4 regions of the Clostridium moutaii genome follow, and region 1 is predicted to be linked to each of the others. Evidence: riboswitches for the same ligand, from Rfam matches in the RefSeq annotation. Region 1 holds a riboswitch; each other region holds the start of a gene.
What was found. Region 1 has a riboswitch for thiamine pyrophosphate ahead of thiC (phosphomethylpyrimidine synthase ThiC). Riboswitches for the same ligand answer to the same signal wherever they lie in the genome.
Positions count from the first base shown of each region.

Region 1 (8,283 bases):
AAGGACACTTATATAAATATAAGTCACCTAATACACAATCATCCTGAAATAGGAAACCAGGAGTTTTTTTCTTCCAAATTGCTTATAGACGCCTTGGAAAAGGAAGGTTTTTCCATAGAAAAAGCTGTGGCAGGACACTCGACTTCCTTTATAGCCAGGAAAAAGTCAAATAAAAATTCTGGTGCCGTTATAGGATATTTAGCCGAATATGATGCTCTTCCTAATTTAGGCCATGCTTGCGGTCACAATATCATAGGTACAGCAAGTACAGCAGCAGCTATTTCCCTGTCAAAGCTCATAGATGAAATTGGTGGAGAAATTTTAGTATTTGGAACTCCTGCCGAAGAGGGCGGGGAAAACGGCAGTGCAAAGGCAAGCTTTGTAAAGCATAATTTATTTGATGGTGTAGATGCATGCATGATGATCCATCCTGGAAATAATAATTATAAAACAGTTAAGTCTTTGGCCAACGATCCCATTCAATTTGAGTTTATAGGGAAAGCAGCTCACGCAGCAGCTTGTCCCGAAAAAGGTATAAATGCGCTGGATGGAGTGATTCAATTATTCAATGGAATAAACGCCTTAAGACAGCATGTCACAAGTGATGTGAGAATACATGGCATTATAACTGATGGAGGATATGCGCCAAATATTGTTCCCGATTATGCTAAGGCCAAATTCTTTATACGCGCTGCTGAAAGAAGTACTTGTGATGAGGTCACAAAAAAGATTATAAATATTGCCAAAGGTGCAGCTTTAATCACCGGTTCTAAAGTCAACATAAGCTTTTTTCAAAATGAAATAGATAATTTCCTACTAAATAGTAAATTTGATGAAGTATTTGCAGACAATCTTAAATTACTTGGAATTAATTTGGATAATAAAATACCTGAAGGCCTTGGTTCCACGGATGCAGGTAATGTAAGCCATGTTGTTCCGACTATTCACCCCCATATAAAAATCGGTGATGACAAACTAGTAGGACATACTCCTGAATTTCGTGAGGCGGCAATATCAAAACAAGGTGATGAAGCTCTGTTAATTGGAATTAAAGCACTGGCTCTCACAGGGCTCACTCTGCTGACAGATAAAAACAAGCTTACTGCAATTAAGGAAGAATTCAATAGGCAACATTCTTAATAAAGTCCATGGATCAGAAATTACTATAGGATATAATTCTGTAGTAATTTCTGTCTTTCAATTATACTACTTAAACCCTATAAATATAGTTTATTGTTTTTAGTTAGTCACTTTAAAGATAATAATTTTTTCTGTCATGCCGTCATAATTTTAGTAGTAACTAAATTTTTTGCTTCATTCGGAATAGTAAATTCTGAATCAGCTGGAGTATCTCAAAATGACATAATTTACTGCTTTTCTGTTTCAAAAACTTCTGCATAAAACTCTACTGCTTCGCGACATTTCCCATTAAAATTAATAAATACATCAAAAAAGATGTTCAGATTGAACATCTTTTTTTACTAAATCTAAGTTTAACGAGATTAAGCCTTAAACTTATTCAATCTAATAGAATTAATGGAAAAAATAATGGTTAAAAATCTATCCGAGATGAGGGGCATTTTTAAATGATTGTATCGTTACATTTGAACTTTGTAATGTACATGATATAATCATTTAAAAAAATTAATAAATGAGGAGTTGTATTTATGTCAAAATATGAATTAAATAAAAACTTGGCGCAGATGCTTAAAGGCGGAGTAATTATGGATGTAGTAAATGTTGAACAGGCTATAATTGCTGAAAAAGCAGGAGCCTGTGCAGTTATGGCACTTGAAAGAGTACCTGCAGATATAAGAAAAGAGGGTGGAGTTTCAAGAATGTCTGATCCGAAGATGATAAAAGAGATAAAAGCAGCAGTATCTATTCCGGTTATGGCAAAGGTCAGAATAGGACATTTTGTTGAAGCTGAAATACTAGAGACTATTGGAATTGATTTTATAGATGAAAGCGAAGTTCTAACTCCTGCTGATAATAAATATCACGTAGACAAAACAAGCTTTAATGTTCCTTTTGTATGTGGTGCAAGAAACTTAGGTGAAGCTTTAAGAAGAATCGGTGAAGGAGCAGCTATGATAAGAACTAAAGGAGAAGCTGGTACTGGAGATGTAGTTCAAGCTGTTACTCATATGAGATGCATAATGGATGATATAAGAAGAGTTAAAAATTCACCAAAAGATGAGTTAATGACTATAGCTAAGGAATTTGGAGCTCCTTTTAATCTAATAGAGTTTGTTTGGGAAAACGGAAAGCTTCCAGTAGTTAACTTTGCTGCAGGAGGAGTAGCTACACCTGCTGATGCAGCACTTATGATGAAGCTAGGAGCTGAAGGAGTGTTTGTTGGTTCTGGGATATTTAAGTCAGGAGATCCAGAAAAGAGAGCTAAAGCAATAGTTATGGCAACAACATACTATAATGATCCTAAAATTATTGCTGAAGTATCAGAAAATCTTGGAGAACCAATGGTTGGTATAAACTGCAGTGAATTAACTAACAGATTTGAAGAAAGAGGCTGGTAAAATGAGAATAGGTGTACTTGCACTTCAAGGTGGAGTAATAGAGCATATTAATCATTTAAAAGACCTTGATTGTGAAACGATTGAAGTAAGAAAACCTGAAGAACTGGAGAATTTGGATGGAATTATTCTTCCAGGCGGGGAAAGTACAACTATTGGTAAATTACTAAAGAAAACAGGTCTTCTTGATAAACTCAAAGAAAAAATAATAAATGGTTTTCCTGTATGGGGAACCTGTGCCGGAATGATACTTCTTGCAAAAAATATTGAAAATGATGTGGTAAGGCATATGCAGGTAATGGATATAACTGTTAAAAGAAATGCTTACGGAAGTCAAATCAATAGCTTTTTAATACAAAAAAAAATAAATGAAGTTTGCACCGAAAAAATACCATTGGTATTTATCAGGGCTCCTTATATAACTAAAGTGAATGATGATGTACATGTATTATGTAAAGTTAATGAAAACATTGTGGCCGTAAGACAGTTTAATATGTTAGCAACCTCCTTCCACCCTGAGTTAACTGATAACCTTCAATTTCATAAATACTTTATTAATATGTGCAATAATAATTACAAATAGGATCGGAGTTTTCATGTTGTTGACATAAGAATTTTTGATTGAGGTTCATTGCTTCTAGAGTATATCTATGGATATTATTACCATTTGTGCATTTAAAAAGACTGTAATCAAATTTGAATTTACACAAATTTAATTACAGTCCCAAAATTCTTTACACTTTCATTATTAAATTAGACAGTATTCTCCATATTCTTCTTTAAATTTATCAATATCAATCATCTAATCATCATCTCTTAGAATGTTTATGTTCTTCCCATTCATTATTTTATTCATATTTCTAACTGCACACATTTTTCCACACATAGTACAGGTTTTTTCATCCTCAGGTTTTGAACTTTCTCTATATTTTTTTGCTTTTTCAGGATCTATAGCAATATCAAACATTTTATTCCAGTCAAGATTTCTCCTTGCTTTACTCATTTCATTATCCCATTTCCTTGCATTTTTAATTCCCTTTGCAATATCAGCTGCATGAGCAGCTATTTTAGTGGCAATTATTCCTTCTTTTACATCATCTAAATCAGGTAGTCTTAAATGTTCTGCTGGTGTTACATAGCACAAAAAATCTGCTCCACTAGATGCTGCAATAGCTCCTCCTATAGCGCTTGTAATATGATCATAACCTGGTGCTACATCCGTAACTATAGGTCCAAGTACATAAAATGGAGCATCATAGCATAGTTTCTTTTCAAGCATCATATTAGTTTGTATTTCATTTAGTGCCATATGCCCTGGACCTTCTATCATAACCTGTACATTTCTATCCCATGCTTTTTTTGCAAGTTCTCCCAAAGTCATTAACTCTTTAATTTGACTTGCATCTGTAGAATCGCAAATTGAACCTGAACGACATGCATCTCCTAAGCTTATAGTTACATCATACTTTTCACATATATCTAGTACTTTATCAAAATGCTGATAGAATGGATTTTCTTTATTATTTAACTGCATCCACGCAAAAAGCAGAGTTCCACCTCTTGATACCAAGTTAGTCAGTCTTGGATTTCTCTTGAAGATGTTTGCTGTTTCCCTATTTATACCTGCATGGATAGTCATAAAGTCTACACCATCTTTCGCATGAGTTTCTACAACATTTAACAAATCTTCTGCAGTCAAATCCTTTAATTCTTTGTCATAAAATCCAACAGCATCATACATAGGAACTGTTCCAATCATACCAAAATATATATCAACTATTTTCTTTCTAAATTCTTGAGTTTTACCAAAACAGCTTAAATCCATTATTGCTTCAGCCTTCATATCAATAGCAAGTTTTACCTTTTTAATTTCTTCTTCTATATTATTACAGTCTTTAGAAATTCCAAGATTTACATTTATTTTGGTTTTTAATCCTTTACCTACACCTTCAGCGTTCAAATTCTTATGGTTCTTATTAGCTGGTATAACCACCTTTCCCCTTGCAACTAATTTCATCAATTTTTCTATATCCATATTTTCTTTTTCAGCTACTGTTTTCATTTCTTTTGTTACTATACCTTTTCTAGCTGCATCCATCTGTGTTGTATAATTCATCTTATACCTCTCCTTATCCTTATAAATTAAAATTTTAAATAATAAAAGCATGCATACAATATATCTATTGCATACATGCTCAATAAAATTAGCTTCACAAACTTCTACACAAAAAATGTAAAGAAGTTATTTAATAATTGCTTCCTTCGCTAGTATTAACTGGATCAGGTTCAAAGGGATCGAATTTTTTTCATCTCAGCATTTAAGCACCCCTGCAATAGATATAATATTTAATTTTATAAATACTTTATTATTTTATATAAATTATGAAATAATATTCTATATTTGTCAAGTTTATATTAACTTAGAAGAATTATACATACTAAACTTGAGCATTAGATTGAGAAATTTTAGCTTGATTCAAAAGTTAAGAATTTCATTACCAAATAAAAGCAGTATGAATATCTTGTTAATCTATAACAAAATCACTTATAAGAGGCACAGAAGCAGTGTAATCCTTTAGTTTATATGCTATAATTATTAAAAAATAGGAGGTATTATTATGAAACAATTAGAAAAAGATTGTAAAGTTGCTCTTATACAGGCAGCACCTGTTCTGTTTAATAAGGATGCAACCATTGATAAAGTTGTTCAGGAAATTCTTGAAGCCGGAAAGCAAGGTGCCAATCTGATTGTCTTTCCGGAATCTTTTGTTCCTTGCTATCCATATGGAATAACCTTTGGCTTTACCGTAGGCAGTCGTACCGAGGAGGGTAGAAAAGACTGGAAAGTTTATTACGACAATTCTGTCATTGTACCAAGTGCTGATACAGACCGCATCGCCAAAGCAGCCGGTCAGGTACATGCCTATGTCAGTCTTGGTATCACAGAAAGAGATATCAATAATTGTACCCTTTATTGTACTAATCTGTTTTTCTCACCGGAAGGAAAGCTTGTCGGCAAGCATCGTAAATTAAAACCAACCGGTGCAGAGCGCTTCATCTGGGGTGACGGTAATGAAGGTGCCTTTCCTATCATTGATACTCCCTGGGGAAATATGGGTAGTTTGATCTGTTGGGAAAACTATATGCCTTTGGCACGTGTAGCTCTTTATATGAAAGGAGTTACACTTTATCTTGCACCTAACACAAACAACAATGAAGAATGGCAAACCACAATACGTCACATAGCAATAGAAGGACACTGTTATGTAATTAATGTCAATCAATATGTGACAAAAGATATGTATCCTGATATCTTCCATTGTCCGGATGAAATAGCAAAATTACCAGACGGTGTTCTTACTGGCGGTAGCTGCATTGTCGATCCATTTGGACATTACGTCACAGAACCTGTATGGGATAAGGAAGAAATTATTTATGTAGACATCGATATGGAGCAGGTTCCACTTAGCCGTATGGAATTTGATGGAACAGGCCATTATTCACGCCCAGATGTTCTAGAACTTGTTATTCATGAAAACTAAATCTAAAGCACATGCTAAAATAAAAATTATTAAAGACATAAGTATACCTACTATCAGGGAATGAACTTTGTAGATTCTCATGGCCAAAGTGAAGTTGTTTATGCTTTCTGCACAAGCATAAATAATCCTTTTAAAATATAAGAGTCTACTTTAAATTTTATGATTAATTATAGTAGGCTCTTGTGTTTACATTATATAGTATATACTTTTCAATATATGACACAGCTGCTGATATTATTCCTACCAGGAATATACAGTACCATCACCTCTCCAATCTGTTCCACCAACCAAAACTCCATTTTCATTTTTCCATATTATCTGCCCTCTTCCAAATACACCGGTATCAATATCATAATTTACATTATGCCCCCTTGTATATAGATCTGCTGCCAGATAAGAAGGAAACTGCTGTTCAAGGCTTATATCCTTTCCATAAGTCCAGAGCCACCTGGGTGCATCCAATGCCGCCTGAGGATTTAGTCCAAAATCAATAGAATTCATCAATACCTGAACATGCCCCTGAGGCTGCATAAATGCTCCCATAACTCCAAAGGGACCCACTGGATTATTATCTTTCATTAAAAATCCGGGAATTATGGTATGATAAGGCCTCTTTTCAGGCTCCAGGGCATTTATATGTTCAGGATTAAATGAAAAATTATTTCCCCTATTGTGTAGGGCGATACCTGTTCCTGGCACAACTAATCCTGAACCAAACCCCATGTAATTGCTCTGTATATAAGATACCATGTTTCCCTCACCATCTGCAGTAGCAAGATAAACGGTACCTCCCTTCATACTTTTATCCACTTCGGGCATAAAAGCAGTTTCTCCTATTTTCTTTCGCCTTTCTTCTGCATAAGATTCCGATAATAAATCCTTTATATTGATTTTCATCTTTTCCGCATCGGTAACATATTTTAAAGAATCTTCAAAAGCCAATTTTACTGCTTCCATCTGCCTATGATACCTGTCTTCAGAGTCTCTTTCTCTAAATTCAAATCCTTTTAATATGTTCAATGCCATTAAAACAGTTATACCCTGACCATTAGGAGGTATTTCATATACGTCGTATCCCCTGTAATTAATGCTTATGGGCTTTACCCACTGAGGCCGGTATTTTTCCAAATCTTCTTTTCTTATGTACCCACCGGTGTCCCTTGAAAACTTGTCTATCTTTTCAGCCAGTTCTCCCCTGTAAAAGGCTTCTCCCACAGTTTCAGCTATGATCTTTAATGTTCTTGCATGATCCTTTAAAGTTACTATTTCTCCTATTTTAGGTGCTCTTCCCTTAGGTGCAAAAGTTTGAAACCAATATTTAAATTCATTGTCCTTTAAATTTTGTTTAAACTCCCTATATGATTTTTCCCAAAGACATCCTACAGTAGGTGTGACGGGATACCCACCTTCTGCATATCTTACAGCAGGTTCTAAAAGCTTTTCAAAGGAAAGTTTTCCAAAGTTTTTCCAAAGTTCTGACCAGGCAGCAGGAATCCCCGGAACATTTACAGGAGCCCAGCCGAACCTCGGCATTTCCTTATATCCTCTATTTTTTAAAATATCTATGGATATACCTTTTGGAGATGGTCCGCTGGAATTTAATCCGTAAAGTTTTCCATTATGGTACACTATTGCAAAAGCATCTCCTCCAATTCCATTGGAAGTTGGCTCGCATACCGTTAAAGCAGCTGCTGTAGCAATGGCAGCATCTACTGCATTTCCTCCATTTTTTAAAATCTCGAATCCGGCTTCTGCTGCAAAAGACTGAGATGTGGCTACCATTCCATTTTTCCCATAAGAGGCCTGTCTTGTTGTTTTATATGGATTATATAAGGCATTAAATATCATAATATCTCCTCCAAAACATTTCTATATTTAATTTGTAACTTTAGCTTTATAACTGCATACAATATATAAAAAATAAAATTTAATATCTCTATTATAAAGTATTATTCCGTTTGTAAAACCTTGGATTATTATTCAGGGTTCTTTTATAATGATTTTATTTGGTAGGCTTTTTGGTTTATATTTATTTTTAATTTACATAATATTTATAATGTAAATTAAAAATATTATTAAAAATATAAAGCTTTAAAATACAAGTCCAAAGGTTAACCTTGTCTTATCAATTGAATTTTCTCCACATCAAGCAACCCTTTATCTGTAAGACGAATTTTTGGAATAACGGGAAGTGCCATGAAAGACAG
Region 1 is NZ_JBGEWD010000005.1:21,627-29,909, reverse strand. Features, by position in the region: gene AB8U03_RS06675 (M20 family metallopeptidase) at 1-1,140, shown strand, start outside; gene pdxS (pyridoxal 5'-phosphate synthase lyase subunit PdxS) at 1,668-2,537, shown strand; gene pdxT (pyridoxal 5'-phosphate synthase glutaminase subunit PdxT) at 2,539-3,117, shown strand; gene thiC (phosphomethylpyrimidine synthase ThiC) at 3,337-4,650, opposite strand; TPP riboswitch at 4,775-4,874, opposite strand; gene AB8U03_RS06655 (carbon-nitrogen hydrolase family protein) at 5,153-6,076, shown strand; gene ggt (gamma-glutamyltransferase) at 6,317-7,924, opposite strand; gene ade (adenine deaminase) at 8,188-8,283, opposite strand, start outside.

Region 2 (8,283 bases), on a different contig from region 1:
ATAAGTTTATTATTATATAAATAGGATATAAAGGCAGATATTCCACCAAAGTTTAGATGGTATTCATAAAAATTTAAAGATAAATTATTTAGTATGGTTATATTTTCCAATATATCCTCCCGGGTTAAAGGTTGATCCAAGAGATCCAGAATTTCATTTTTGTAGTCATTTATATTGGAAATATTTTTATCCACTAAAGCCATTATTCCCTTTTTATCAAGTAATTTTTTAGAATGTCCTATTAAAAAATAGTCTGCATCTATATCCTTTATTTTATTTAATGACAATAGACTGTCTTCTATATTATATAAGTACGGAAAAGAATATTTATCAAGTATTTCACTGCTGAATATGGAATCTCCCAGAAAACATACCTTCTCAGGTGTCACTATGCCTATATGTTCTATGGAATGACCGGGTAGTGGAATAATGATAAATTTTTCTTCATTTAATTTGTTTATTCCATAATCTAAAATAAAATCTACATCTATAGGTTTGTTACTTCTATCAAATGCCCTTGAAGGATAGGAAGATGAAAGCATAGATGAGAAAAGTTCTTGATTTTCCATAAATAGTTTTTCATTTTTAGAGGTATAAACCAGGCAACCTGGATAATTCTTTTTAAAGTATAAATTCCCGCCGCAGTGATCTAAATGACTGTGGGTATTTATTATAAACTTAGGATGAAGGTTATTTTCTGTCAGTAAATTGTCCATTTTTTTAGCCTCACTATTATTTATACCTGTATCTACAATTAAGCAGTTCTTATTTTTAAAAATAAAAATTCCACAATTAGTTGGACTATCTATATAATAAGTATTGCCTTTTATTTTATTCAAATCCATTTAACGACACTTCCTCTTAGAATTCTATAAATATTTTAACATATATAGATGATAACATATTTTATTCTTTAAACAAAGTTATGAACTAAGTACAAAATCATCATGTAAATTTTGAAATTTATATGTTATGGTGATATAATTTTTAATAAGTGTCTTTATCCTGAGAAAATATTTAAATATGGAGGTATCTTATATGGATTCAACAATGACAGGTCTGTTAACTTTTTTAGGATTTATGGGTATTATTCAAGGGCTGGGAATGAAATACAGCAAGTCAGTACGTAAAAAGTTCATGCTGGATGCAGAAGGCGTGGACAAGAAATATGTTAATTTTAAAATAAATTTTCTTATTACAGTGGGAACAGTAATATTAGTCATTGAATTAGTTACATATTTCTATTCTCAATTAGGCAATAAATTGGAAATATTGCTGTCTGCGTTTTTACTTTTGGCGATTACTTCGGATTTCGTATATAAGAGAATTAGAAATAATCGTAATAAAAAACAAAATATAAAAAGAAACTGAGATAGCCATAGTGTATAAATTAAGAATTTTTCATATTACAGAGATCCCTGTTGGGACATCTGGAACAATCATGATCTTTTTTGCTTAGGGGCAGGCTTTTATCAGCTCCATATATATATGCCATGGAGTGGGTTGAGGAAAGCATATAGCTATCTGTGACAGTCAAATTTAAAAAATTTTCAGCATCTAGTCTGTCAAGTATGTATTTTTGATATTGAAGTGGTATTTCTCCATCACCAGGTGATATCCTGCAGCTTAATCCTAATTTTAATTCTTTGGACTTATTATAAATATGGTTGAAAAGTTGGGAACTTGCTTCAAATAGATAGGAAGTGAGCATAGCATCCATTACCATACCTTCTTTCATGTTTCCATAAGAAAAAAACTCATTTATTTTTTTGCTGCAGGTATCTCCAATAGTTATAATACAGTACACTATGTAATTATAATCTTTTATAATTTTAAAATTAAAGTTTTCCTCTCTCTTTTGTATATCAAATATACCTACTGGTTCTATTGTTTCATATACTATGGGAAGAAGCTTATTATATAAGCTTTCCATTTCTTCATCTGTCAGTATTTTACCATAGGATTTTATAGTCTGTATTACTTGAGCCTTATTTAATTTAAAATCGAAATCCAATATTACTTCCATCTTGATTATTCCTCCACTATTATATAAGATAATTACATTATACAATATATTATGGGATGATTTAAGATGAAAATACTATAGATCATCATTTCTAACCAGTTTAGCAACCGTTTCCACATGAGGGGTGTGGGGAAACATATCCATAAGCTTTACTTTATCCAATCTATATCCGGAGGCAGTTAGTGTATTTAAATCCCGGACAAGTGTCTTGGGATTACAGGATACATAAATTATTTCTGGAGCATTGAAATTTATAATCTGTTTCAGTGCCTTGGGATGGACTCCAGGCCTTGGCGGATCCAATATTATTAAGTCAGGTTTATCCTTTAAAGTTTCCATTACATGTACTACGTCTCCGGCTGTAAATCTACAATTTTCTATTCCATTTAATCTTGTATTCTCATTGGCAGATTTTACTGCTTCTTCTATGAGCTCTATACCTATTACTTTTTTTACATGAGGGGATAGTATTTGTGCTATGGTTCCAGTACCGCAGTATAAATCAAAAACTGTTTTTGAAGAGGCATCCTCAAGAAAACTTCTAATTATACTGTACAGCCTTTCAGTGGCTTTGGAATTGGTCTGAAAAAAGGACTCGGGGTAAATTTTAAACTTCAAACCTAAAATTTCCTCTATTATATAATTATTTCCATATAATATTTCCATTGAGTCTATTTTAACTACATCTGATAAACTGTCATTTGTAGTGTGGAGTATGCCCATTAGCCTGCCTTTGTAATTTAGGTTTTTTAATATTTTAGTGAGCTGGCTAAAATCAAATTCAGTTTGAGAAGTTGTTACAATATTTATTAGAATTTCTCCTGTATTTCTGCCTTTTCTAATCACTAAATTTCTTAAATATCCATTGTGACTCCGTACCCTGTAATAGGGTAATTCATTTTCCCTGAAGTAGGTTACAATTTTATTTAGCACCAGTGTAAAATCCTCATCTACTATTTTACAATTATCCACATTTACAATGTCAAATGCTTTTCCTTTTATGTGCATGCCCAAGTTCAGAATGCCGCCCTTTTGTGAATCTCCAAAAGTGAATTCCATTTTGTTTCTGTATTGAAATTCCTCGGGACTTTTTTCTATACCCATAAATTCAAAATTTTCAATGGAGGATTCTTCAAACAAATCCAGAACCTGCTGCTTTTTTAGTTCAACTTGTATATTATAAGGTATAAATTGAAAATTACATCCACCGCAAAGATTAAAATGGGGACAAGTAGGATTTATTGCATAACTTACATTTTCAATTATTTCTAGCATCTTGGCTTCTGCATGTTTATTTCTTTTTTTTGTAATTTGTGCTTTTATTTTTTGACCGGGAACAGCATTTTTTATCAATACCTTTATTCCATTTTCTTCTGCTATTCCCATAGCCGGAAACTGTAATTTTTTTATGTAAAATTCATACTCATTTCCCTTTTTCAATTTTTAATCTTCTCCTTTTGATGTCCTAGAAAATTTTTCACCTAATGTTTTTTTCAACTTGCAGCTTTTCATTATAACAGGATATAAGATCAATACTATTAAAAATACTATTATAAACATACCTTTCATATCTGCTATATAACATCCAAACAACAGTCTCAAAATAAGATCAAATAAATATAGACATGCTAATGAAATTGCAGCTGTGACAGCTGTATCTATAATAGAAGATTTTAAATTGCCAGGTACCAAACTTTTTTTCTTCTTAGAACCAGAACTATTATCAGAGGTTTTTTCATCTGAACTTTTTTCATCTACTGTATCACTTTTATTGCTTTCCTCTTTAATATTGTCAATTTTAGTATTTTCAAGGTGTTCCTCTTCTTCCTGACCGGATTCCTCTGGTTTCTCCTGCTCTTTTGTTTTCTTAAGCTGTTCTTCTTTTTCCTGTTTTTCTTTCCTTTTAGTTTCCTCTAATTTTTTCTTTTCTTCCATATTTTTATTTTTAAGTTCTTCTAGAAACTGCTTTTTTGCATCTTCATCTACTGAGAGCTCATTTTTATTTTCATCTTTTTCGTCCATTAAATACATACCTCCTTGTTATTTTTAACCTTTCCATAACAAATATATTATGCTACACTATGGCATCTATGTAAATAGGTATAAAAAAATCTTTCATTATTGTTCACATATTGTTTTACAATTTTGTGGATTAGTTTTATAATTTTAGTGTTATATGAATTTGGATAATCGAGGATATTTAATATGAATAGGGTAAATTTATTTTTGCTGAATTTTTTAGATGTAATCTTTTTTATAATATGTGTAACTTTTAAAATATTAGTATATGGCAGGCATTTGGAAACAGGATATATAAAAACTGAATCACTTTTTATTCCAACTATTGCCTCGGTAATTATTATTGTTTCCATATCCTTTATTTTTAAAACAAAAGTACGTTCAAAAATGCTCTATATATTGAACATCATAATCAGTTCTTTTATAGTAAGCGATTTGATTTATTTTAGATATTTTAAGGATATTATATCCCTGCCTGTACTTATAAGCGGATTTCAATTGGGTGCAGTAAAATCCAGTGTGGCAGATTTGATGAATTTTAAAGACTTTCTGTACTTTTTTGATGTTATATTTATAGTGCCGTTTATAAATAAGTGTGTTAGAAGCAGAAAAACTGATATTTCCATAAGTTACAGGATATCAGTGCTTGTAGTACTTCTTTTTTTGGGGGTATTGACGGATTTTAAAAGCTTTTATAATCTGTCCAAGGAGCAGCCACGACTTTTGAGTACAATGTACAATAAGGTATACATAACCAGAAAACTAGGTATTTTAAATTACCACTGTCTGGATATTTACAATTCAATTTCTGCCAATATAACTAAATTGGCACCTATTTCTAAAGAAAAAGTTGATACCATAGATGATTTTATGGATAAAAACAAATCGGATAATAAAAACTTAAAGGGATCTGTAAAGGGAAAAAATTTGATAATGATACAGGTGGAAGCTCTTCAGGAATTTGTAATAAATGCTTCCATAAATGGACAGGAGATAACTCCAAATTTAAACAGGTGGGTGAAGAGATCCGAGTATTTTGATAATTTTTACTATCAGGTAGCTGCAGGAGGTACTTCCGATGCAGAGTTCATGACCAATAATTCCATGTATCCAGCTCCTGCGGGAGCAGTTTATTTTCTATATTCAGGAAATAAATTCCAGGCAATGCCTGAAAACTTCAAAAACAATGGCTACAGTACAGCAGCATTTCATGGCTTTAGGGAAAATTTCTGGAACAGGGATATAATGTACAAACGCTTTGGATTTGATGATTTTTACGGTGAAAAAAGTTATAGGCAAGATGAATCCATAGGGCTGGGATTAAGTGATAAATCTTTTTTAAATCAGTCACTTGTAAAATTGAACAATATGAAATCACCCTATTATGCTTTCTTAATAACACTCACAAGTCATTTCCCCTACGATGCTGTGGATAAATATGGTAATTTTGATGTGGGAAATTTAAAAGGAAGTCTTATTGGAAATTATCTGCAGGCCATACATTATACAGATGAGCAGCTGGGAATGTTTTTGGATAAACTTGATGAAAATGGAACACTGAAAAATTCAGTTGTAATGCTTTATGGTGACCATTATGCAATACCTAAGGACAAAGAGCAGCAGCTGTTCAAATTTTTAAATATGAGTTCTACTTCTGATGTGAACTGGGAAAAACTTCAGAAAGTGCCTCTTCTCATACATTTTCCCGATGAATCGGTAAAAGGTGTGAATAATACCTATGGGGGTGAAATGGACATATACCTTACAGTATGTAATTTATTTGATCTTCCCGGAAAAGATATGTTTGGGAAAGATCTTTTCAATCCCAATAGTCAGAGGATTATATTTAGAAATGGTTCTTTTATAGATAAAAATTATTATTATTCCTCCCAGGATGATGTGTACTACAATGTCAAGACCGGAAAAAGGATACCTGAAAACAGCAGCCTTAAGAAGGATGAGGAGGATGTGTTAAATCAGCTTGGATATTCCGATTATATACTAAAACATGATGCAATTGACAAATTGGATAAATAAATTGTGAATGTGTACATAAAATATTTACATATTTATAAATAAGTGATAATATAATAATGTAATAAATCTAATATTGTCTGTAGTGTCAGGGGTGCCGTGACGGCTGAGAAAAGTGAAAGCTTTAACCCTTTGAACCTGATTCGGGTAACTCCGACGTAGGGAAACCGCTTTACAATTCGTATCCTGAAGCACTATTTATAAATAGTGCTTTTATTTTTTGTCAAAGTTTTATAGGGGGATAATTTAGATGTTTGTTGATGCTCACAATCACATGGATTTTTATGGCAAGAACTTAAAAAAAGCACTTGATATCATAGAAAAAGATGATATCGTGACTTTGGGATGTTCCATGGATCTGAAAAGTTATATTTTCACAAAAAAGATAAGTGCAGAAAATGAAAATATAATACCCTGTTTTGGAATACACCCCTGGGAAGCATATAAAAATTGCGGTGATCTTGATGGCTTTGACGGTTATGTCAAGGAGTGCAGGGCCATAGGAGAGATAGGTCTTGATTATTATTGGGTTTTGGAGAGTGAAAAATATCCCAAAATGGGCAGGGTATTTGAATACTTTCTGGACAGGGCAAAATACTATGACAAGATAGTAAATATTCACACCAAGGGAGCGGAAGAAAAAATACTGGAATATATAAGAAGTTATAAATTGAGAACACCTATAATTCACTGGTACAGCGGAAAGGTGGATACTCTTAAAGAACTTTTAAAATTGGGATGCTATTTTACCATAAGTGTTGATATAGGGTATTCCAGGCTTACAGATGAAATAGTGAAGATTCTTCCCATGGATAGAATATTGACCGAAACAGACGGACCCACTTCTCTTGAATGGGTGAATAAAGAGTATGGATACCCCTGTGAAGTTGAAAATATTGTAAAAAAGATCTCCAGTATAAAAGGGACTCAATATGAAGAGGTTAAAGACAAAATATCCAGCAATTTTAACAGATTTAAATTATGAATTTAAGGTGTTTAAAATGAAAAAATCAGAAAATATTCAAGATAAGATATACCCGGTAGTTACCATAGCAGCAGTTGTGGTTTTATGGCAGATAATAGTGAGCTTTCAGTATATACAGCCTTATATTCTTCCTTCTCCATGGGATATTATAAAGACTCTTGCTTCGGACTTTAAAAATATAATGGAAAATACGGAAACCACGCTTTATGAATCCTTTATAGGATTTTTCATATCCATAGTATTTTCTTTTGTACTGGCTATAATAATGGACAGTTTTCATGTGGTCAAAAAATCACTTTATCCTATTTTATTAATATCCCAGACAGTTCCCACTATAGCCATAGCACCGCTTTTTATAATATGGTTCGGATTTGGAGCACTTCCCAAGATAATAGTTGTAATAACGGTATGCTTTTTTCCCATAGTTGTAAGCCTTGTAGATGGTCTTGAAAAAATAGACATGGACTACATAAATCTGTTCCATAATATGAAGGCATCAAAATTACAGATATTTTACCATCTAAAACTTCCCTATGCTCTGGTCAACTTTTTTTCAGGTTTGAAGATTGCCGCAACTTACATGATAATGGCTGCAATTATAGGTGAATGGCTGGGGGGAGACAGCGGAATAGGTGTATACATGGTGAGGGCCAAAAACGCCTATCAGCTGGACAAGGTATTTGCCTCAATTCTGGTTATTGTTGCAGTGAGCATTGCAATAATCTATATGATAGACTTTATAGGCAAAAAAATAATACATTGGAAATAAGAGGGGATAATAATGAAAAAAAGCAGATTTATATTTTTAATACTGGCTATTTTTACAATCGTACTGGCATTGGACGGATGCGGGACAAATGATAAAAAGGAAACATCAAATTCCTTAGACAAGACAACTGTAATATTGGACTGGACTCCGAATACAAATCATACTGGATTGTATGTGGCCTTGAATAAAGGATATTATAAGGATGAAGGACTGGATGTCAAAATAGTTCAGCCTTCCGAGGGAAGCGTCACAAATCTCATAGCAGCTGGGAAAGGTGATTTCGGAGTCAGTTATCAGGAGGATGTCACCTATGCACTTACAAGTGACAATCCTCTTCCTGTAAAGGCTATTGCCACTATAATTCAGCACAATACGTCAGGTTTTGCCGCACCTAAAAGCAAGAACATAAAAACTCCCAAGGATTTTGAAGGAAAAGTATACGGAGGCTGG
Region 2 is NZ_JBGEWD010000001.1:304,613-312,895, reverse strand. Features, by position in the region: gene AB8U03_RS01665 (MBL fold metallo-hydrolase) at 1-845, opposite strand, end outside; gene AB8U03_RS01660 (hypothetical protein) at 1,039-1,371, shown strand; gene AB8U03_RS01655 (5-methyltetrahydrofolate--homocysteine methyltransferase) at 1,391-2,026, opposite strand; gene rlmD (23S rRNA (uracil(1939)-C(5))-methyltransferase RlmD) at 2,102-3,466, opposite strand; gene AB8U03_RS01645 (RDD family protein) at 3,470-4,048, opposite strand; gene AB8U03_RS01640 (LTA synthase family protein) at 4,232-6,082, shown strand; TPP riboswitch at 6,160-6,262, shown strand; gene AB8U03_RS01635 (TatD family hydrolase) at 6,330-7,064, shown strand; gene AB8U03_RS01630 (ABC transporter permease) at 7,081-7,833, shown strand; gene AB8U03_RS01625 (ABC transporter substrate-binding protein) at 7,846-8,283, shown strand, end outside.
Region 2: it holds a riboswitch for thiamine pyrophosphate, as region 1 does, so the genes downstream of both, AB8U03_RS01635 (TatD family hydrolase) here and thiC (phosphomethylpyrimidine synthase ThiC) in region 1, are expected to answer to the same signal.

Region 3 (8,283 bases), on a different contig from region 1:
TTGGGGAAAGAAGGGGAAGTAGTAAAAGCTTCAGATGGATATGCAAGAAATTATTTAATACCTAAAGGACTTGCTGAAGAGGCAAATGATGCAAATCTTCATATATGGAACAATAAAAAAGAGGCAGAAAGAAAACAGAAACTTTCAGAGATAGAAACAGCACAAAAACTTGCTGAAAGCTTGAAAGGAAAAGAAATAAATTTAACTGTCAAGTCAGGGGAAAACGGGAGATTATTTGGCTCTATAACTGGCAAAGATATTTCAGATGAACTTAAAAAGAAATTTAATATAGACGTAGACAAGAAGAAAATAGTAATCAATAATATAAGACAACTTGGTATCTATTATGTAGAAATCAAATTGTATCCTGAAATATCCACTAAAATAAAGGTAGTTATTGGAGAAAAATAAGGAGGAAAGTCTGTGAAACTACAATTTGTCGATGGATTAAATAAAGAACTTAATAACTCTATACCTGTAGATACTCAAATAAAAGTATTGAATAATTTATTAAAGAAAATGATGGATGAGGGTACTATAAAATCTAGAATAGTGAAGTATAAGCTTCAGAATTATATAGATAGTAAAAATGTATTGGAAAGACTATATGCTTTAAATAAAATAGTAAGTGATGGAAAAGGGTTGGACATTGTACCAGATCAATCAGATGTACATGATGCACTGGAAGATACTAATAATTGGATTGCAGAAGTACTGGCAGAAAGGTATGTTAGAAATAGCATTGAAAAAGAAGTGGAAAAAAATCTTACAGAACGTCAAGATAAATATATGGATGATATCAGGCTCAGTATTATAAAAAAACAAAAGGGACCTGAAAATGCAAAGACCTTAAAGAAATATGCAAAGCTGGAAGTGTTGGATTCTAAAGTATTTAGTAAAAATATCCAGAAGCTTTTAAGGCCTGAAACCTTTGAAGAAATTATAGGTCAGGAAAGAGCTATAAAATCAATACTCTCGAAAATAGCATCACCATATCCACAGCATATAATTTTATATGGACCACCAGGAGTGGGCAAGACTACAGCTGCTAGAATTGCACTGGAAGAAGCTAAAAAGTTGAAGTTTACACCTTTTAGCAAGGATGCAAAATTTGTGGAAGTGGATGGTAGTACTTTAAGGTGGGATCCTAGAGAAATTACAAATCCTCTTCTAGGTTCTGTACATGATCCTATATATCAGGGCACAAAAAGAGATCTGGCGGAAGTTGGAATACCAGAGCCCAAATTGGGACTTGTTACAGAAGCACACGGAGGAGTACTTTTTATTGATGAAATAGGGGAACTGGATGAAATGCTTCAAAACAAGCTTTTAAAAGTACTGGAAGATAAGAGAGTTGAATTTTCATCTTCATATTATGATCCTGATGATGAAAATATTCCCAAGTATATAAAATATTTATTTGAAAAGGGAGCTCCAGCAGATTTCTTGCTTATAGGAGCTACAACTAAGGATCCCAGTGAAATAAATCCTGCTCTCAGATCTAGATGTACTGAAGTTTATTTTGAACCTCTTTCTGCAAAAGATATAAAAAAAATAGTAGAAAATGCAGCTGTGAAGCTCCATATAGAAATTGAAGATGGTGTATCCGAGCTCATAAGTAAATATACTATTGAAGGAAGAAAAGCCGTTAACATATTATCAGATGCTTATGGTTATGTACTTTATAATAGCGGAGTCAGGGACTTAAAAGATGAAATCAGCATCTCAGTAGATGATTTAAAAAAAGTTATATCCATAAGCAGACTTGTTTCTTTTGAGGAAGTGACTTCAAAGAAAAAATATGAGGTAGGACATATTTATGGATTGGGTGTAATGGGGTATGTAGGTTCTACTATAGAAATAGAATCAGTGGCATTTAAGGCTAAGGAAAGTGGAAAGGGAATTGTAAGGTTCAACGATACAGCAGGAAGTATGGCAAAGGATTCAGTGTTTAACGCCGCTTCAGTCATAAGAAAGATTACTGATAAAGATATAAGCGATTATGATATCCATGTAAATATAATAGGAGGAGGGAAGATTGACGGCCCTTCAGCAGGAGCTGCTATTACGGCATGCATCATAAGCTCCCTTTTGGATAAACCTTTAAGACAGGATGTAGCTGTGACAGGAGAAATATCCTTAAGAGGTAATATAAAGCCTGTAGGAGGTATTTTTGAAAAGATTTATGGTGCAAAAAGAAATGGAATAAAAACTATATTGGTGCCTGAAGAAAATTTAAAAGAAGTACCTGCGGATATTGAGGATATAAAGGTCAAAGTCATATCCAATATTGAAGAACTTATAAAAATAGTATTCAAGTAGATATTATGGGTATTAGAGAGCTAAATAAATTTACTTATTATTAAAAGCTGAGGAGTGAAGTTTCCATGGATGTACCTTTTAAAAGCATACCTCATAATATAGAAGCTGAACAAAGTGTAATTGGTTCGATGCTCATTGATAAAACTGCCATAGTTGAATCTATACAAGTTTTAAAAATTGAGGATTTTTATAAAGATGCCCATAAAGTTATATTTGAATCCATACTTGATCTATATAAAAAGGATGTAGCTGTAGATATAATAACATTAACAGAAAATTTAAAATCAAAATCTAAACTTGAGGCCGCAGGTGGAATAACTTATATAAGTGAACTAAGTGGATCCATCGTGTCCACAGTTAATTTGCAATCTTATATAAAAATTATAAAGGATAAATCTACTCTTAGAAAGCTCATTAAAGCTTCTACAAAAATAATAGAAGAAAGCTATAATGGTCAGGATGATGTAGAAAAAACTATCGATATGGCTGAAAAATCTATATTTGATTTATCCAATAATATGAAGACTTCAGATTTTGAATCCATGAATGCTGTGCTTGAAAGAGGATTTTTAGAAATAGAAAGATTATTTAATAATAAAGGAGAAACTACAGGGATAGCTTCAGGATTTAGAGAATTGGATGCTAAAACTTCCGGTTTTCAAAAGGGAGACATGGTTTTGGTGGCAGCAAGACCTTCTATGGGTAAAACAACTTTTGCATTGAACATAGCGGAATATGCAGCTTTAAGAGAAGGAAAAAAGGTAGCTATATTTTCTCTTGAAATGTCAAAAGAGCAACTGGCATATAAATTATTATGTTCGGAGGCTCATATAGATATGCTAAAGCTTAGAACTGGAGATCTAGAAGATAAAGATTGGGAAAATATAGCCAGGGTTTCAGGACCTCTGGCTGCATCAAAGATATTTATAGACGATACGGCGGGTATATCAATTATGGAAATGAGATCTAAATGCAGGAGATTGAAAATAGAACAGGGTATAGACATTATAGTTGTGGACTATCTTCAACTTATGAGTGGAGGAAGAAGTTCAGAAAATAGACAACAGGAAGTATCGGAAATATCCAGATCAATTAAAGCTCTTGCCAAGGAGATGCAGTGTCCGGTTATTGCATTATCTCAGTTATCCCGTGCCCCTGAGGCAAGGACAGATCACAGACCCATGCTTTCAGATCTAAGAGAGTCTGGTTCAATAGAACAAGATGCAGATATAGTCATGTTTTTATATAGAGATGAGTACTATAATAAAGAAACAGAAGAAAAAAATGTAGCAGAATGTATTATTTCAAAACAGAGAAATGGTCCTACAGGTACTGTAAAACTGGCATGGATGGGGCAGTTCAGTAAATTTGGAAATCTTGATGTAATTCATCAGGAATAAAACAATAAGTCATTATAAAAATTATTCATAATGACTTATTGTTTTGATACTTATTTGTGGACAATAATATTATAAAATAAATTAATTTATATTTGATTATAATCAGGATTTGTATTAAAATAATAATGTGTCTTTGCTCCTATAGCTCAGTTGGTAGAGCAACTGATTCGTAATCAGTAGGTCACAGGTTCGACTCCTGCTGGGAGCACCAGATAAAACAACGGCTGTAATTTCTACAGCCGTTGTTTTTGCAATATTTTTCTAGGCTTTTATTTAAAGGTAATTCCCTCCGATTCCAGAAGGGACCTTTGAACTAAAATAGTTTGACTAAAATAAAACTAGCTTTACTTAAGCTAGTTTTATGAATGCCCATGTTAAAAAAGGATTGTTTAGTTATTTACAAGAGACTTTAAATATGGAAGCACCTTTGATTTATCAAGTGCCTTTAGAAGTATATACCCTAAAGTTGCTCCCATTAGGGATGCGGGAATGAAAAAGGGGATATAAGTGAAGACTGAAGTTTTGGGAAGTCCGTAAAAAGCTCTCATAAATGGGTATGAAATGATTGCACTTAAAATTCCTGTTCCAATTACTTCTCCCACTACTGCCCAGATGAATTTATGAAATTTTTTGTACAGCAGTCCTGAAAGAAATGCCCCTACTACAGCTCCTATTACAGCCAAAATTGTGCTTCCGTTTAATATCATTCTCATAAGTCCTGTCATAAGAGCACAATTGAATCCCCAGAGGGGTCCCAGAAAAACTGCACCTATGACATTTGCAAAGTGTTGAAATGGAGCCATTCTTGGAAAGGATACAAAAGTACTGAGTACGTAGGATATACTTGCCAGCAGTGCTGTAAAAACTTCCTTTTTGATAATGGATTTTTTCATTTTGTTTACTTGCCTCCATTCATTTCAGGATGATGTTTTTTCGTCTTTTTCTCAATACTCCAGACACCTTCTGGGTTGTAGCTTATTTTAATGTAGGACATTACACTTGGTGCCCCCTGTTCTATACAGATGATCTGACACCTTTTTACTATATCCATGAGCTGGTCATAATCACCTTCAATTGTGGTTTCAAAAGGGCCTACGAATATGTTCAAACCGGTACTCTTGATATAGGCAATAACTTTGTCCACAATGGAGATTACATCTTCACCCTCTACTTTTGGCAATACCTGAATTGCTACACTTGCATTCATTTTATCAATCCTCCTAGATATTATTTATAAATAAAAAAAGCATAAAAAGTAAATACGCCCGCGGTGGTGTACCCCTTTTCATGCTTTTTAAATTTGCATAAAAGTTATGTAGTGCTATTTATTTTGTTTAATATTATAAAAAGCTGTTCTAATCGTATAGATTAAAACAGCTTGATTCCAATATCAGAATTATGTTTTGACTTCCTACGACAGTATTAACTGACAGGTTCTAAGGGTCAGGTTTTTAATCCTTCTCAACTATATTAGTCCCCCTGTAACTACTATTAAATTTTATTTAATTATACCACTAATTTGCTGGGAAGACAATACCTGTAAAGGTATTTAAAATGGTAAATTTTTATCTAATTCTTTAAATGTGATATGAAAAGATGGAGATTCATTTCCTATAAAACGTGATATCTATTAATGTATGCTCAGCTTGACAGATCTAAATTTCAATTTAAAACAATAAAAGGAATGCAGAAGAAGATGTTAAAGGTCACCCACTGGTTATAGTGGGTATTTTTATATATAAAAGTTTATGATCATACTGCATAAGTATTTGTTAAATATATTTAACCATAATATAAACCTTTATTAATATTGGTGGGGTAGTATATATTTGTAAATAAAATTAATGGAGGTATCTAAATGGAAAAAGCAGCACAACAGATGAATTTAACTCAAAATAAAACTGTTGAAAAGAAAAAAATTATAAATATTTTGGAACCATATTTATATATTATCCCTTGCATAGGCATATTTATAGGATTTACTTATTTCCCATTTTTCAAAACTATATATTTAAGTTTATTTAATACAAATGCCCAGGGAGAGACAAGTTCTTTTGCTGGATTATCTAATTATGTTGATTTATTTAAAGATCCTTCTTTTATTAATAGCGTGATTGTCACTTTCAAATATGTCATTGTGACTACAATACCGTCTATATTAATTGGACTGATGTTAGCACTTGTATGTAACAACAAATTAAAATTCAAAGGGTTATTCAGCACTATGTATGCCATGCCTATGGCAGTGTCTTCCGCATCAGCTGCAATAATATGGATGCTTCTATTTAATCCAAGTATAGGGTTTATAAATTTTTTGTTTAAAAGGAATATAGGATGGCTTACGAGCCCGTTCTGGGGATTTATTGCAGTTTCCATAGTTGGCATATGGCTCAACAGTTGTATAAATTTTATTTTTATAACTTCTGGGCTTAAAAATATTCCGAAGAAGTTAATGGAAAGTGCATCTATAGATGGAGCAAGTTATTTTCAACAATTAAAAAATATAATATTGCCATGCCTTTCACCTACACTTTTTTTTGTACTGATTATCAATATTATAAATGGATTTCAAACCTTTGGACAGATAAATATAATGACACTGGGGGGACCTGGGGAAGCTACCAATGTACTTGTCTATTCTATTTATAGAAATGCGTTTTTTAACAACAGGTTTGGCATAGCAAGTGCGGAATCAATAATTTTGTTTTTATTGATGCTTGTAATAACATTAATTCAATTCAGATATGAGGATAAAAAGGTGTTTTATAAATAGAAACTAAAAATAAATATGGGAAGGTATAATATATGAAAAAAAGTATAAATAAAACAGTCCTTTATATAGTAAACACAGTATTTGGTTTGATAGCAATATCTCCTATTTTATATGCTTTAGCTATTAGCTTTATGCCCCCCGATCAGATATTTTCCTATCCTCCGAAACTGATACCTAAAAAATTATATTTTCAAAATTATATAGATGCACTAAATGCAGCACCTATAATAAAATTTATAATCAACAGTTTTATCGTATCTTTAGGAGTAACTGTAGGACAAGTTGCAACATCGTGTTTAGCGGCTTTTGCATTTTCATTTTTTAACTTTAGGGGTAAAAAAATATTATTTATAATCATTATTGCAACTATGATGATACCGGCGGAATCCATTATGATATCCAATTATTTGACCGTTGGATCTTTTGGATGGCTGGACAGCTATAAAGCACTTATCATTCCGTATTTAAGTGCTGCTATGGGAATATTTATGATGAGGCAGTATTATCTTACTTTTCCCAGAGAACTTTACGAGGCTGCAAAAATAGATGGTTGCAACAGCTTCAAGTTTTTTACTAGAATAGTGTTTCCAATGTCAAGACCTATTATAGGATCTCTTGGTGTGTACACTTTTTTAGTTACATGGAATCAGTATCTCTGGCCGCTGCTTGTAACCAGCAAAGATAGCAGCAGAACTGTGCAGATAGGTATAAGCATGCTGCAGTTTTCTGAAAATCAGTCTTTTGGATTGATAATGGCTGGTATTATAATGGTACTAATGCCTTCAATTATAATTTTCATATTTGGTCAGAAACAGCTCATAGAAGGAATGACATCCGGTGCAGTAAAAGGCTAATTATGAACTTATATAAATTACATGCAAGTAATCAACTTTGAGGGGAGAAAGATAATGAAAAAGAAATTTATAAGTTTATTAATGGTTTCATTGATGGCAGTAGGTGCCTTAACTGGTTGTGTCAATAGTGGAGGTCAGGCTTCAGGCGGCAGCAAACCTGTACAGATTACATTCTGGCATTCAATGTCCGGCAAAAATGGTCAGGCACTTACAAAGATGGTAAATGACTTCAACAGTTCTCACAAGAATATCAAGGTTAATGCACAATATCAGGGAAAATATGATGAAGCTATAAATAAATTGAAAAGTGCAGAAAGAACAAAAAATGGACCTGATGTCATGCAAACCTATGATATAGGTACCAGATTTATGATAGACAGCGGGTGGGTCAAACCGATGCAGGATTTTATAGACAGTGAAAAATATGATACATCAAATTTGGAACCAAATATAGAAGGATATTATACTGTAAATAATAAATTGTATTCAATGCCCTTTAATTCATCAACTCCTATACTATACTACAATAAAGATGCTTTTAAAGCAGCAGGATTGGATCCCAATAATCCACCTAAGACATTTTCAGAGCTTGAAAGTGCAGCAGCAAAATTAACTAAAAAGGATGGCTCTGGAAAAGTTACCCAATATGGATATTCAATGGCTATATACGGTTGGTTTTTTGAACAATTTATAATTAAGCAGGGACAAAATTATGCAAATAACGGCAATGGAAGGGAAAAAGCTCCAACAGCTGTAGAATTTGATAAAAATGGTTCAGGATTAAAAGTGCTAAATGAATGGCAGAAATTAGTTGAATCTGGTAATGCAGGCAATTTTGGAAGAAATGAAGATGATACGGAAAATGCATTTATAGCAGGTAAAACCGCTATGTATATTGAATCCACAGCGGATTTATCAGCTGTACTGAGCGGTG
Region 3 is NZ_JBGEWD010000010.1:27,681-35,963, forward strand. Features, by position in the region: gene rplI (50S ribosomal protein L9) at 1-411, shown strand, start outside; gene lonC (Lon family ATP-dependent protease) at 424-2,322, shown strand; gene AB8U03_RS11195 (replicative DNA helicase) at 2,388-3,722, shown strand; tRNA gene AB8U03_RS11200 (tRNA-Thr) at 3,858-3,933, shown strand; gene thiW (energy coupling factor transporter S component ThiW) at 4,112-4,615, opposite strand; gene AB8U03_RS11210 (thiamine-binding protein) at 4,621-4,929, opposite strand; TPP riboswitch at 5,114-5,213, opposite strand; gene AB8U03_RS11215 (carbohydrate ABC transporter permease) at 5,581-6,495, shown strand; gene AB8U03_RS11220 (carbohydrate ABC transporter permease) at 6,528-7,349, shown strand; gene AB8U03_RS11225 (ABC transporter substrate-binding protein) at 7,404-8,283, shown strand, end outside.
Region 3: it holds a riboswitch for thiamine pyrophosphate, as region 1 does, so the genes downstream of both, AB8U03_RS11210 (thiamine-binding protein) here and thiC (phosphomethylpyrimidine synthase ThiC) in region 1, are expected to answer to the same signal.

Region 4 (8,283 bases), on a different contig from region 1:
TTTTTAAGCTGTTTATAAAATCCAATAGGTATTCTCCGCAGTCCCCGCCGTATATTCCATATTCATGTTCTATTACAACTAAATCCATATTGGAATTATTTATCAAGTTTGCAAGGTGGACATAAGCCTTCCTGTCAAATTGATCTAAAGTAGACCATATATCTTTTCCATATTTATAGTTTTCATCGTTGATGGCAGCTATTTTATAATTATTAGAAGGAAATTTATCTCCCAAATTTTTAACTAAATCAGCGGTAAATGTGGCTATTCCACATGCCCTGGGGGGATAAGTGCTTAAAAAGATTACATTTTTACTCAATGGTATCACCTCTTTAGTTTTTTATATAGCAAGTAGATTGTTATCATAATTATTTGAAACATAGGCTGTATTAAGCAGATTACAATATTTATCTATAGTGCAATTCGAGCCTATTACTGAGTTTGTTATATTCGCATTTTCATTTATTTTTACTCTATCCCAAAGTATACTTCTACTTATGTTACTCATTTGATTTATATGACAATTGTCCCCTATAACTGCATAAGGACCTATTTGAGCACCAGCTCCAATAATAGAATTGTTCCCTATAAACACCGGTCCTATTATTTTTGCATGGGGATTTATTTTTACATTGTTGTTTTTAAAAATTATGTTTTTTATATCCGAAAGATTATTAGCTTTTTTAAACTTATTGCATCGGCTGTGGAGTATATCTACATGTGCTTGTATATATTTCTTTAAGGTTCCGACGTCAATCCAGTAGTCATTGTATTCATAAGCTGCCATTTTATAATTTTTTTCAAGCAGTAGAGGGTAAACGTCTCTTTCTACAGAAACTATTTTGTTTTTAGGTATTTCCTTAAAAACATCTGGTTCGAACACGTAAACTCCGGCATTTATCCATTTCGAATTTGTTTCTCCCTCCTTAGGTTTTTCTTTAAAGGCATTTATATAGTTATTTTCATCAAATTCTATGACCCCATATTGAGAGGGATCTTTAACTTTTGTCATAGCTATGGAAACCGCGGCTCCCTTTTTTTTGTGATATTGCACCAAGTCTCTATAGGATATATCATCTACTATATCAGAATTCAAAACTATAAAAGTATCATCAAAAAATTTCTCGGAGTTTTTTATGGCACCCCCTGTGCCAAGAGGCATATCTTCAGAAACATAATCTATTTTTATCCCTAATTTTGAACCATTATCCAGATAATTTTCAATGTAATGCGATTTATAACAAGTACTTAGAACTACTTCAGTAACTCCGGCTTCTTTTAATTTTGCTATCACTCTTTCTATAAGCGGTTTTCCCATAATTGGAACCATGGGTTTTGGTAACTTATCTGTTAGAGGTCTTAATCTGGTACCTTTACCCCCAGCTAAAAGTAATGCTTTCATGTTGATTCCTCCCTTATGTTAATTAAATTTCTTATATTGAATAAACATTCTTATTTTAAAAAGAATGTTATTTGCCAAATAGGTCTAATTATTGTGTATATGCTAAATAGAAATTATATTATATTCATGAATATAATTTTTAAGGTAATATTTTATAACTATTGCTGAGCCCTATATAAAAAATAAAAGATCAGTTTGAGATATGAATTTGCAAATGTGAAATTAAGAATATTTTAAATTACCATGTATTATTAGCATTCACTGCCATGAATTGCTAATAAACCTATTGTAGTATAATATTATTATTATGTCAACATAATTCTCCCAATGAATTATATATAAAATTACTTTAATGTAATTAAAATCTAAAAAAATAATGTTATAATAGAATAGAAATCGGTATTATATGCGTATGACTAAATTATTAAATGGGGGATTTTTTATGAAAAAGAAAATGGGTATATTTATTATGGCACTAGTACTTATAATATCAACCTTGTTTGCGGTAGGATGTTCTAATAGCTCTAATAATACTGCATCCCAGACTAAAAAAGAAAAAATTAAAATTGCGGCTTTGAAAGGACCTACTGGAATGGGCATGGCAAAACTTATGGAGGATAAAGAGAACTACAGCATAACTTTGTACGATTCACCAGATCAGATAACATCCAAGCTTATAAATGGAGAATTGGACGGCGCAGCGGTGCCTTCAAATTTAGCATCAATTTTATATAATAAGACAAAGGGTTCAATTAAACTTGTGGGGATAAACACTTTAGGTGTTTTATACATTGTAGAAAATGGCAATGCAGTGAAAAGTATAGCTGATTTAAAGGGGAAAACCATTTATTCAAGTGATAAGGGAGCCACTCCGGAATTCATATTAAATTACATATTGAGAAAAAATGGTCTGGAACCTGGAAAAGATGTAATTATTGATTATAAAATGAATCACAGTGATCTGGCAGCAGCAGTAGCGGCTAAGAAAGTGGACTTAGCAGTACTGCCGGAACCTTTTGTAACTACAACTAAGATGAAAGACAGTAGTTTGCAGGTGCCTATAGATTTAACCAAGGAATGGGATAAAGCTTCCAATGGACAAAGTAAGCTGGCTATGGGAACTATCGTATTTAGAAAGTCTTTTATAGATAAAAGGGGAAAAGATTTAGATAACTTTTTAAATAAATACAAGGAATCCGTGAATTTTGTAAATTCAAAGAAGACAGAGGCTGGAAAACTAATGGAAAAAGATGGCATAATTCCGAAGGCTAAAGTGGCAGAGATGGCCATACCAAACAGTAATATAGTATTTATAAGTGCAAAAGATGGAAAACAAATTCTTCAAAAATTTTATGAAGTTTTATATGAAAGTGATCCAAAATCTGTTGGGGGAAAGATACCGGATGAGAATTTCTATTACAGTGGAACCAAAGGTAATTAAAAAATTATTTATATTAATATTCTGGTTGTCTATATGGGAGTTTTGCTCCATTTTTATAAATAATTCACTTCTTTTACCATCACCTTTTGAGGTAATAAAAACACTATTTGTTTTAATGAAAGAAGCTTATTTTTGGAAAAGTGTTTTTAGCAGCATAATAAGGGTAATTTCAGGAATTTTGATATCTGTAATTGTAGGCATTGTGCTTGGTGTAGCTGCAGGTCTCAACAAATTTATAGAAGAAATTCTAGATCCTCTTATAATTACAATGAAGGCAACTCCTGTTATGTCCATAATTATTATAGCTTTAATTTGGTTTACTTCATCTTATGTGGTTATTTTTACAGCTGTCCTAATATGTTTTCCAATAGTATACACAAATGTAATTCAGGGAATAAAGTCTGTGGATGAAAAGTTAATTCAGATGGCAAATGTATATAAGGTTAAAAAAAAATATTTATTAAAAGATATATATCTTCCAAGCATAAAAAATTATATTGTGTCAGGTATACTCATGTGCCTTGGAATTGGCTGGAAGGTTTCAGTTGCGTCAGAAGTATTGAGTACACCTAATTACTCCATAGGATTAAATCTTTTAAATTCTAAAACAACTCTTGAAACTCAGGAGCTGTTTGCATGGACTATTGTAGTTGTAATACTGAGTTTTATGTTTGAAAAGATATTTAAACATTATTTAGATGTAAAAAAGTAATTTCTAATATGAAAATTTAAATTGCGTAAGTATAGAGGAAGGTAGCTTGCATGGAAAATGATGATAAATATGAAGTTATGATTAGAAATTTAAATAAGTCCTATGGGGGAGTGCCTGTATTTACAAATTTAAATGTGAACTTTCTAAAAAACAAAATCACAGTGGTACTTGGACCCTCAGGTTGTGGCAAAACCACTCTTTTAAATATTATAAGTGGAATTGAAAAAGATTATAGTGGACAGGTGGATTTGGAGAGCAGCAGGCTATCTTACATTTTTCAGGAAGATAGATTGATTTCACATCTTACAGTGTACGAAAATGTGGCCTTTGTATTGAAGTCAATAATGAGTAAAATTGAGGTGAATTTAACTGTAAATAAATTTTTAAGCATGGTGGAATTGTCAAATTGCAAGAGTAAATTTCCAAGAGAATTAAGCGGTGGTATGAAGAGAAGAGTTGCACTTGCCAGGGCCTTTGCCTACAAAAGTGATTTGCTTTTAATGGATGAACCTTTTAAAGGCCTGGATGATAGATTAAAAGGTGACATAATAAAGAAATTTTTATCACTTTATAGGGAAAATAAAAGAACAATTATACTGGTAACTCATGATAAAGAAGAAGCAAGTGAGCTAGGTCATATAGTTTATTCGCTGGAGTGAAATGCAATAGAAATATTGATTAATTTCAATTATTGTAGTAATATAATTGGTGTTTATGTAATATATAAAATTAAATACTTTTATATATCCCGGGGGGGCTGGTGCTACCGGCTGAGAGTAAGGATTAAATCCTTAGACCCTATTTATACCTGATCTGGTTAATGCCAGCGTAGGAAGAGGCCACATGTAATTTAGCGAGTAAAGGTACAAACCTCTTCAGAAGGTTGTACCTTTTTTTATGAAAATAATTGTGAATTGAAAAAGGGGGATTATATGAAGACATCTATAAAATTGTATGACAGTGTAAAGGACATATGGGATTCTTATTATCAGCATCCTTTCATAAAAGGGATAGCAGATGGAAGTTTGGAGATAGATAAATTTAAATTCTATATGATTCAAGATTATATATATCTTTTGGATTATGTAAAAATATATGCTCTTGGAGTGGTTAAATCCAATGAGGAGAGTACGATGAGGGGCTTTTCCAAAATGGTGGATAATATATTAAATGGGGAAATGAATATACATAGGACTTATATGAAGAGACTTGGCATTGGGAAAAAGGATATAGAGAATACCAGAGCTTCCATTGAAAATATTTCATATACAAATTATATGTTGTCAGTGTCTCAGATGGGTGATTTAATGGATTTGACTACTTCACTTCTAGCTTGTATGTGGAGTTATTACTTAATTGGAAAAAAACTGAGCAAAATAGATGGTGCCGCCCAGCATGAATTTTATGGACAGTGGATAAATGGATATGCATCAGAGGATTATGAAAGGGAAACCGAGTGGATAATTGATCTGCTTGATCATCTAACTGAGGACATATCGGAGAAGAAATTTAAAAAATTAAAGGAAATTTTTATAAATACCAGTGAATATGAGAGAATGTTTTGGAACATGGCATATAAAAAGGGGATGTAATCGTGCTGGAATTTAAAAATATAAGTTTTAAATATGATGAAGATCCTGATTTCATAATAAAAAATTTGAGCTTTACTGTGAATAAAGGTGAATTTATAAGTATAGTAGGTCCCAGCGGATGTGGCAAAAGCACTGTGTTCAGACTTATTTGCAAATTGGAAAGGCCTTTTGAGGGAGATATATTTTTAAAAAATAGAAATATTAATGCTTTGAAAAAAGGATACATAGGATATATGCCTCAAAATGACCTTTTAATACCCTGGAGAACTATACTTCAAAATTCTTCACTGCCTCTTGAAATCAAAGGTGAGGATTTAAAAAAAGCAAGGTATGAAGCTGAAAAAATACTTAAGGCCTTTGGACTTGAAAAATACAAGAATAAATACCCGAAGGATTTATCAGGAGGCATGCGTCAGAGGGTTTCTTTTACAAGAACTCTTCTTACAGGAGCGGATATGCTTCTTTTAGATGAACCTTTTAGTGCGCTGGATGCAATAACAAGACTTTCCATGCAGGAGTGGCTTTTAGATAAATGGTCAAATTTAAATAAAACGGTGTTGTTCATAACACATGATGTAGAAGAAGCCCTCTTTTTATCAACAAAGATATTTATAACAGATGGAAGTCCCATAAGAAAATTTAAAGAAATAAAAGTGGATTTAAGTTATCCCAGGACAAGAGGTATGCTTGATAGCCCTGATATGTTAGAAATAAAGGGAGAGCTTATAAGTGAATTGAAAAAGGGGGTAAGGTTGTGAAAAAATACAGATCATCCATAATAATATGCCTGTTATTTTTTGCAGCCTGGGAGGGAATTGCCAGATATATAGATGCCATGTATATACTTCCCTCTCCTACGGCAATTGTAAAAAAAATATGGGAACTGAAAGACATTCTATTTTTGGTTCACCTTCCGGCAACTCTTCTTGTAACTTTTGAGGGACTTGGAATATCCATAATATTTGGAGTGCTCCTTGCTGCTGCCATGAATATTAGTGAAAAGGTGCAGAGAGCTCTTTATCCAATTGTAATTGTAACTCAGACAGTGCCCATAACTGCACTTGCACCTATATTTGTGCTGTGGTTTGGATATGGAATATGGAGTAAAGTACTGGTAACCATACTCATAACTTTTTTCCCCATAACAATAAATGTATATGATGGGCTTCGTTCAACAAGAAGGGATATGGAGGAACTTCTATTTACATATGGTGCCAGTAAAAAGGATATATTTATAAAATTGAAGTTCTCAGCAGCACTTCCTTATTTTTTTTCTGCTCTTAAGATAGCAGTCCCGCTAAGTGTGGTAGGTGCAGCTATAAGTGAATGGCTGGGAGCACAGGCTGGTCTTGGATATTTCAGCAAGAGAATGATGACACAACTGGATGGTGCCGGAGTTTTTGCCCCTATTGTAATATTGTCTGCAGTTGCACTGGTTATGGTTAAAATTATAAGTGTGCTTGAAAATAAAATAGTAAAAGGGAGGAATGAAGTGTGAAAAAAATAAAAATTTTAGCTTTTATGATATCAGTTTTAATGCTGGTTGGTTTAACGGGATGCGGCAGTAAATCATCCCAAAGCGATAATGGCAAATTGGAGAATGTGGATTTGGTGCTTGACTGGTATCCAAATGCCATACATACTTTTATATATGCAGCTATTGAAAAGGGATATTTTAAGGAAGAAGGGCTTAAGGTAAATATCAAATTTCCATCAGATCCTACAGACCCGCTGACTCTTCCAGCTGCAGGAAAAGCAACGCTTGGAATCTATTATCAGCCGGATCTTGTAATCGCAAGGGCTAACCAGGGAGTACCCGTAAAATCAGTTGGGGCAATAGTGCATACTCCACTTAATGTCATAATAGCTTTGAAGGGAAATAATATAAATTCTCCAAAAGATCTTCAGGGAAAGACTGTAGGTTATTCGGGAAATCCATTGAATACAGAATATGTAAAGACCATGGTTAAAAAGGATGGGGGAAATCCGGACACTGTTAAAATGGTGGATGTAGGATTTGATCTTTTATCATCCATGGTAACTAAAAAGGTGGATGCAACTACGGGAGGCCTTATAAATCATGAGGTTTTAATGATGCAAAATGAAAATCATCCTGTAAATTATTTTGATCCTTCAAAATATGGAGTGCCAAATTATTATGAAGAAGTATTTGTAACCAGTGATAAAACTCTCAAGGAAAAACCCGAAACCATCAAAAAATTTATGAAAGCCGCCCAGAAGGGATTTGAATATACAAAAAATAATCCAGATAAATCATTGAAGATACTCATGGACAATCAACAGAAAGGCAGTTTCCCACTTAAAGAAGCTGTTGAGGAAAAGAGCCTCAGTATACTTTTACCTAAAATGGAATCAAAAGATGAGCCTTTTTTAAGTCAGGATAAAAGAGTATGGCAGAACAATATAGATTGGTTAAAAAAACAGGGACTTCTAAAAAAGGATGTAAATGCGGAAGATTTTTATGTGAATGTTCTAGATTATAATAAATAGTCATTGTGAACTGTGCTGTGATAAAGCTGTACTTAAAGATCAGGATATATAAGTATTTATCCACAACTTTGAAGAAACTGAGAGTGCAGCTTTGAATAAAAAATAGAGAGATTAAATTCTCTCTATAAAAATTTAAACTAGATTATTTGCCATATTTATTAAGCAACTTTTCCAATTCCTGTGCTTCCAATGCAGATCCCTTTGCAAATTGTTTAAATTTTTCATTGATTTCTTTATTATCTATTTTCTTTGAGTACTCTTGAAAGTCTCTTACATTTTCCTGTACATCAAGAAGCTTATTTTTTATCATATCTTCTGTTGTTAAATCCATCTCATTCCCACCTTTCCATTAATATATTTTGTAAGAATTAATGATTTTATTCATATTTAGCTTAATAAAATTGAGTCTGTATTTCATGTTATTGAATATATTCTGTATTATTTAATAACTATTATTGAATTATACACATCAATGTGATATTATAAATTTGAAAGGTAAATGTTACAAGGAGATGGTTTTTATGAGTAAGGTAGACATATTTACAACTAGCACCTGTCAGTACTGCCACAGTGCAAAAGAGTTTTTTACAAAAAACAATATAGATTTTACAGAGCATAATATCAC
Region 4 is NZ_JBGEWD010000009.1:73,511-81,793, reverse strand. Features, by position in the region: gene AB8U03_RS10645 (glycosyltransferase family 4 protein) at 1-319, opposite strand, end outside; gene AB8U03_RS10640 (sugar phosphate nucleotidyltransferase) at 341-1,402, opposite strand; gene AB8U03_RS10635 (ABC transporter substrate-binding protein) at 1,845-2,843, shown strand; gene AB8U03_RS10630 (ABC transporter permease) at 2,806-3,555, shown strand; gene AB8U03_RS10625 (ABC transporter ATP-binding protein) at 3,606-4,214, shown strand; TPP riboswitch at 4,296-4,407, shown strand; gene tenA (thiaminase II) at 4,488-5,147, shown strand; gene AB8U03_RS10615 (ABC transporter ATP-binding protein) at 5,150-5,905, shown strand; gene AB8U03_RS10610 (ABC transporter permease) at 5,902-6,645, shown strand; gene AB8U03_RS10605 (ABC transporter substrate-binding protein) at 6,642-7,658, shown strand; gene AB8U03_RS10600 (hypothetical protein) at 7,801-7,989, opposite strand; gene AB8U03_RS10595 (glutaredoxin family protein) at 8,180-8,283, shown strand, end outside.
Region 4: it holds a riboswitch for thiamine pyrophosphate, as region 1 does, so the genes downstream of both, tenA (thiaminase II) here and thiC (phosphomethylpyrimidine synthase ThiC) in region 1, are expected to answer to the same signal.